2 linked regions of the Selenomonas sputigena genome follow. The protein of the gene in region 1 binds, or shares a complex with, the protein of each later gene. Links are inferred from orthologs where the notes say so. Each region holds a gene or a part of one and is shown on either strand. Other genes may lie near its edges.

Region 1 (3,114 bases):
CCTCTTATAGTATAACATAAAGGAAGCAGAAGGACAATGATTTCTACTTCCTTTTCCCAGTATCAATATCGTTGCAAGAGTTGGGCGTTTTCCAAATCGTTGTTCAGCAGGCAGTAGTCAATCGCCGTATGCCCCGACTTGTCTTTCCGATAAGGATCCGCTCCTGCATCGAGAAGAATCTGTAGAAGCTCGTGCCTTGCCTCGGAAGATGTATAGGTGTGAGATACATACATCAACGGCGTCGTGCCATCGTTTGAACGATAGTTGACATCTATCCCTTGTTCGACAAGGTAGCGGCAGATTGCAATACCATCTCTCCCCAATGGCATGGACAAGAGCGCATTGCGCCGATCCATAGCATAGACGTCCTGAATGGAATTGATAGGCGCACCCCAGTTGTGCAGATATTCCATCAACGGAAGATTGCCGTTTGCCGCTGCTTGCACGAAATAAGAGTGAACGCGATATTCGCGCGTACTGGTGACATACCCGCGCACATCCGCGCCGCGTTCAAGAAGCATCTGCATGATTTCGCGCTTGTCGTTGTAGATTGCGCAGGACAAAGGCGTAGCCGACTTGAAATTGTAGTAGGCGTTGATGTCAAGACCCTTGTCGAGCATACGCCTCACGGTGTCGGCATCGCCTTTTTCAATCGCCACGAAGAGCATCCTCTCATCCGTTGTCGGCTCTCGCTCGATGATGCGATTGTTGATCTCCCCATGCCGAGTCTTCTCCTCAGGTTTTTTCTCTTGTCCTTCCTGCTTCCCGCCCTTGAGGATTGAGCCGAGGACATCGCCGATAATCTTACCCCATTCGCTCGCTTCCGCTTTTGCAGGATGGATGACGGCAGGGACACCCATGAACAGGAAGGCCGCAGCCACGGTTGTGGCGACAAATTTCTTCACAGCATTCGCTCCTTCATTTCGCGGCAGCTTGGTCGCCGCGCATCGCCGGTTCTATTCCAATTCCAAAGATACCAAAAAGGCGCCGCTTTCGGTCGGAGCGTCACACCCGACATCTCTTTTGCCCATTGCCGAAGCATGCGGCGCGTGAGGACGCTTTTTTCACCTCAAAAGCCAGTCGCCTTTTCTTAGTTTCAGTATAACAAGATTACTCTCGCCTGTAAAGGATAACTTTGTTTCTCAATATCTTCTTCCATGTGGCATCGCCAATTCGCCAAAAAGAAATAATGGAATGACTGTAGTGAGAGGGATCTTTTTCTACTTTCAAACGCAAGATTGCCTTGAACCGTTCTCCATTTTCTTCTATCATTTTCAGGATCACAGCGGTATGCGGTTTCGATGATGCAATGATGTAATCCGGCTCTTGTATGATTTGCGGAATGTACCTCATGAATCTCTCATAATCTTGAGGATGCCGTTCTTTGATATGCTCAATCCTCTCATCCGTGATAACGACATCCGAGGATTGAATCTCTCGCTCCACAAGTGAATAAATTGCCTTGTCAATCCTGCAAAGCAAATGCATCGAATCACATCCTTAAACAAAACTGCCGCACGCGGATGCGTGCGGCAGTTTCCATTCGTACAGCTTAGCCAACGATGACCAGCGGATCGCCGGCCTTGACGCTCTGACCGGCGGCGACGTTGATCGCCTTGACCGTGCCGGCCTGCGTTGCAGCGATTTCGTTCTGCATCTTCATGGCTTCGAGAATCAAGAGGACATCGCCCGAGTTGACCTTCTGGCCCTCGGAAACGAGGACGTTGACGATCTTGCCCGGCATCGGGGCGTTGACGGAAGCTTCGCCGGCGCCAGCGGAAACAGCTGCCTTGGCAGGAGCGGCAGGAGCAGCCGGAGCAGCGGCCTTCGGAGCGGCGGGAGCGGCTGCCTTCGGTGCAGGCGCCGCGACGGCTGCCTTCTCTTCCTCGACCTCGACTTCGTAGCTCGTGCCATTGACCTTGATGTTGAACTTTTTCATTGTAAATTCCTCCAAGTCTTCAATTTGTTTTCGCTTACGTCTTTCTTAATGGATGCTCTGGCGACCTGCCATTGCCCATGCGTCGTTGCGCTTGATCTTGACGGCAACGACTTTATTGCCAACCATCATCTGGACGGCTGCAGCGATGACCGCAGCGACCTCAGGTTTGACGTCTTTTGCGTTTTGCATAAGTGAACCTCCCGATTACAACGGAATATTGCCGTGCTTCTTCGCCGGCCCGACTTCGCGCTTCGAGGCGAGAGCGTTCAATGCCGTGATGACATAGGGGCGCGTCTCCTTCGGCTCGATGACCATGTCGGCGTAGCCGCGCTCCGCCGCCTTGTACGGCGTAGCGAACTCCTCGACGTACTCCGCCGTCTTCTGATCCTTGTCGGGATCCTTGCGGAAGATGATGTTCGCAGCGCCCGCAGGGCCCATGACGGCGATTTCAGCCGAAGGCCATGCCATGACCTGGTCTGCGCCGAGTTCACGGCAGCACATGGCGATGTATGAACCGCCGTACGCCTTGCGCGTGATGACCGTGACCTTGGGCACCGTCGCCTCGCTGTAGGCATAGAGCATCTTCGCACCGTGGCGGATGATGCCCGTGTGCTCCTGGCCGACGCCCGGCAGGAAGCCCGGAACATCGACGAGGTTGACGAGCGGGATGTTGAACGCATCGCAGAAGCGGATGAAGCGTGCCGCCTTGTCGGAAGCGTTGACGTCGAGGCAGCCTGCCATGACGTTCGGCTGGTTCGCGATGATGCCGACGGAGCGACCGTCGAAGCGTGCGAAACAGGTGATGATGTTCGTCGCGAAATACTGATGCACTTCGTAGAACTCGCCGTTGTCAACGATGCTGCGGATGACGTCCTTCATGTTGTACGGCGCGTTCGGGTTGTCGGGAATGACCGTGTTCAAGGACTCGTCCATGCGAGACGGATCATCGCCTGTCTCAACGATCGGCGCGTCGTCCATGTTGTTGCTCGGCAGGAAGGAGAGCAGGTAGCGGATCTGCTGGATGCAGTCATCCTCGTCCTCCGCCGCGAAATGCGCAACGCCCGAGACCGAGTTGTGCGTCATGGCGCCGCCCAAGGCTTCCGCCGTGACTTCTTCCGCCGTGACGGACTTGATGACGGCAGGACCCGTGATGAACATCTGGCTCGTGTTCTTGA
Region 2 (3,319 bases), 1.5 Mb from region 1 along the record:
ATTTGTCGCTCAATCCGAACAAGCTCATCGACCGCGTGGGCAAGATGCTTACGCCCGCGCTGCTCGTCGTTCTTGTGATCCTCTTTTTGCGTACCTTCTGGTCGCCGATGGGGGAGGTGCTCGCTCCGACGGGCGTTTACCTGGAATCGCCCTATGCGCAGGGATTCCAGGATGGCTATCAGACGATGGATCTCCTCGCGACCATCGCCATCGGCGCGCTCGTCGTCAATGCCGTGCGCTATCGCGGCGTGACCGACACGCGCACCATCGGCAAGGCATGCCTCGCAGCCGGTTTCATCACCGTATTCCTCATGGCCTGCGTTTACGGCTCTTTGGCCTATCTCGGAGCGACGAGCGTGACGGTTCTCGGACACTCGGAGAACGGCGGACAGCTCCTCGCCGAAGCCGTGCGCATCTTCTTCGGCGCGGCGGGCAACGTGCTTCTCGCGCTCATCATCATCCTCGCGTGCATCACGACGTGCTGCGGCATCACGTCGAGCGCAGCGATGTTCTTCCACAAGCTCTTCAAGAAGAAGATTTCCTACGAGCGCTTGCTGCTCTTCTCCACGCTCTTCAGCTTCGGCGCGTCGAACATCGGCCTCACGCAGATCATTGCGCTCGCCGTGCCGTTCCTCGTGGCGATCTACCCGCTCGTCATCGTCTTCGTCATCCTCTCGCTCTTCGATCGCTTCATTGGCTGGCGAAAGAGCATCTACCAGGGCGCCGTCCTCGTCACGCTCGCCTTCTCGCTGACGGACGCGATGCATGCCGCAGGCTTCGGCTCTGCCGCCTTCTATGAAATGCTTGCCGCGCATGTTCCGTTCTACGGCGTCATGATGGGCTGGGTCTGCCCGGCGCTCGCCGGAGCGGTCTTAGGATTCATCATCTCGCTCGGGCAGAAAGCGCCGGCGCCGAAGGAAGCGTAGTGAGCACATGCGGGATGCCTCTGCACATGAAAAGAACCCGACGGATGGCCGTCGGGTTCTTTTCATGTGCAGGTCTCACGCGTAATACATGCTCGCGTTGATGGAAGCGGCAAGATCGAGCTTGTCCTTGAGCTTGAGCTTTTTCGGCTCGTTCTCGTAGTGGGTGATGCGGCGCTTGATGAATTGCGTGTCGATGTTGCCCGTGCGGAAGTAGCTGTCCTCAAGAATTTTCTGGTGCAGGGCAATCGTTGTCTTGACGCCTTCGATGCGGAATTCGCTTAGGGCACGTTCCATGATCTTGATGGCATCGCCGCGCGTTCTGCCGTGCACGATGACCTTGGCGATGAGGGAATCGTACCACGGCTCGATTGTCAGTCCCGTCGTCACGCCGCTGTCGAAGCGTACGCGCGGACCGCTCGGCTCGTGCATGAAGGTGATGAGACCGGGAGACGGCAGGAAGTTGTTGTCGGGATCTTCGGCGTTGATGCGGCACTCGATGGCGTGACCGCGGATCTTGATATTCTTCTGCATGAGCCCCAGAGGCTCACCGTCGGCGATCTGGATCTGGCGGCGCACGATGTCGACGCCCGTGACGGCTTCCGTGATGGCGTGCTCGACCTGGACGCGCGGGTTGATCTCCATGAAGTAGAACTTGTTGTCGGCGAGATCGAGGAGGAATTCCACCGTGCCGGCATTCGAGTAGTGGACGCTCTTCGCCGCCTTGATGGCAAGGCGGCCGATCTCGCGGCGCATCTCTTCCGTCAGGGCGACGGAAGGCGACTCTTCGAGGAGCTTCTGATTGCGGCGCTGCAGCGAGCATTCGCGCTCGCCGAGGAAGAGCACCGTGCCGTAGTTGTCGGCAAGAATCTGCGCCTCGATGTGGCGTGAATGCTCGATATAGTGTTCGAAGTAGTGGACGACTTTCTTGAGATCGACGAGATGCAGGATGTTCTTGAGATCCTCTTCGGAATGTGCGACGAACATGCCCTTGCCGCCGCCGCCTGATACAGGCTTCAAGATGACAGGGTAGCCAACTTCCGCGGCAGCCTTCAAGGCCATCTCGTTGCTTTCGAGAGGGGCGCTGCCCTTTGACATCGGAATGCCGGACGGCGCCATGGCAGCGCGCGCTGCATCCTTATCGCCGACGAGGCGCAGGGTCTCGGGCATGGGGCCGATCCAGACGATGCCCGCCTTCGTGACCATCTCGGCGAAGTCGGCATCTTCGGACAGGAAGCCGTAGCCCGGATGGATGGCTTCGGACTTCGTTTGAATGGCTGCCTCAAGGACGGCCTTCTTGTTGAGGTAGCTTTCCGCCGCATCGGCGGGGCCGACGCGATAGGTGAGGTCGGCGAGCTGGACGTGCAGGGCGTTCTTGTCGGCGTCGGAGTAGATGGCAACCGCCTCGACGCCGAGCTCTTGACAGGCGCGGATGACGCGGACGGCGATTTCGCCGCGATTGGCGATGAGAATTCTTTTGAACATAAGTGATGTAGCCTCCTGATTCGTATTATCCTTTGAGTCCCGATCCTGTCAGTGGCACGACGACGCGATAGTTGTCGGGTTTTGCCGTACCGAAGATTTGCATGGCGCCGGCGAGAGCTGCGGCGCTTGTCGTTTCCACATAGATGCCTCGGCGTCCGAGCATTTCTTTGCACTTCACGATTTCTTCATCCTCAACGATGAGGACGTCACCGCCGCTGTTCGTGACGGCAGCGAGCATATCGTGCAAACGTTTGGGTGTTTCGATGCGGATCGATTCGGCAATTGTCTCCGTCTTCGGGCTTGCCGGTATCTTGTTGAACGCCTCGTAGAGCGGTGCACAGTTCTTGCTCTGCACGGGCACGAGGCGTGGCAGGCGGCCGATCTCGATGAAGCCGTAGTAAAGCCCTAAGAGCATCGTGCCGTTACCGACGGGCAGGAAGATGTACTCGGGCACACTCTCGCCGAGCTGTTCATAAATCTCGTATGCCATCGCCTTCATGCCCTCGAAGAAGAGCGGATTGTAGACATGCGAAGCATAGTAGGCGTCGCCGAGGTTTTCCTTGACCGCCTGACACGCGCCCATGCGGCCGCCTTCGGTCTTGACGATCTTCGCGCCGTAGGCGGCAATCTGACGCAGTTTGTCGGGCGACGTCTCCTTTGGCACGTAGACCGTGCAGTCGATGCCCGCCGCCGCTGCGTGCGCTGCGATGGAGGCGCCGGCGTTGCCTGCTGAATCGAGCGCGATCTTCTCAATGCCGACATGGTGGATCTCATTGATCAGCGTGTAGGCTCCGCGATCCTTGAAGGAGCCAGTCGGCAGAAGGTTCTCTGTCTTCAGCAGATACTCGATGCCGTCAATCTTGATGCTCAGAAGATCGGTGTGCATGTGTCCGATCGTGACGTCATGCACC

Evidence for each region.
Region 2: the proteins of OL236_RS09040 (region 1) and OL236_RS01520 are in contact, whole or in part, in a solved structure (PDB 8UXZ), measured with the Escherichia coli proteins. The link is inferred for Selenomonas sputigena from one-to-one orthologs.

The regions. Positions count from the first base shown.
Region 1 is NZ_CP110383.1:1,842,637-1,845,750, forward strand. Bases 247-3,036 are described here. They hold OL236_RS09040 (biotin/lipoyl-containing protein), read right to left. Parts: upstream 1,940-3,036; coding sequence 1,553-1,939; downstream 247-1,552. Other genes in these bases: OL236_RS09030 (ankyrin repeat domain-containing protein), read right to left, coding at 247-905; OL236_RS09035 (PBECR2 nuclease fold domain-containing protein), read right to left, coding at 1,111-1,488; OL236_RS09045 (hypothetical protein), read right to left, coding at 1,985-2,128; mmdA (methylmalonyl-CoA decarboxylase subunit alpha), read right to left, coding at 2,144-3,036. Outside these bases: OL236_RS12525 (hypothetical protein), read left to right, coding at 1-15; more of OL236_RS09030, read right to left, coding at 63-246; more of mmdA, read right to left, coding at 3,037-3,114. UniProt on the Escherichia coli protein: This protein is a component of the acetyl coenzyme A carboxylase complex; first, biotin carboxylase catalyzes the carboxylation of the carrier protein and then the transcarboxylase transfers the carboxyl group to form malonyl-CoA.
Region 2 is NZ_CP110383.1:322,314-325,632, forward strand. Bases 206-3,200 are described here. They hold OL236_RS01520 (acetyl/propionyl/methylcrotonyl-CoA carboxylase subunit alpha), read right to left. Parts: upstream 2,409-3,200; coding sequence 1,002-2,408; downstream 206-1,001. Other genes in these bases: brnQ (branched-chain amino acid transport system II carrier protein), read left to right, coding at 206-926; OL236_RS01525 (pyridoxal-phosphate dependent enzyme), read right to left, coding at 2,434-3,200. Outside these bases: more of brnQ, read left to right, coding at 1-205; more of OL236_RS01525, read right to left, coding at 3,201-3,319; OL236_RS01530 (hypothetical protein), read right to left, coding at 3,311-3,319. UniProt on the Escherichia coli protein: This protein is a component of the acetyl coenzyme A carboxylase complex; first, biotin carboxylase catalyzes the carboxylation of the carrier protein and then the transcarboxylase transfers the carboxyl group to form malonyl-CoA.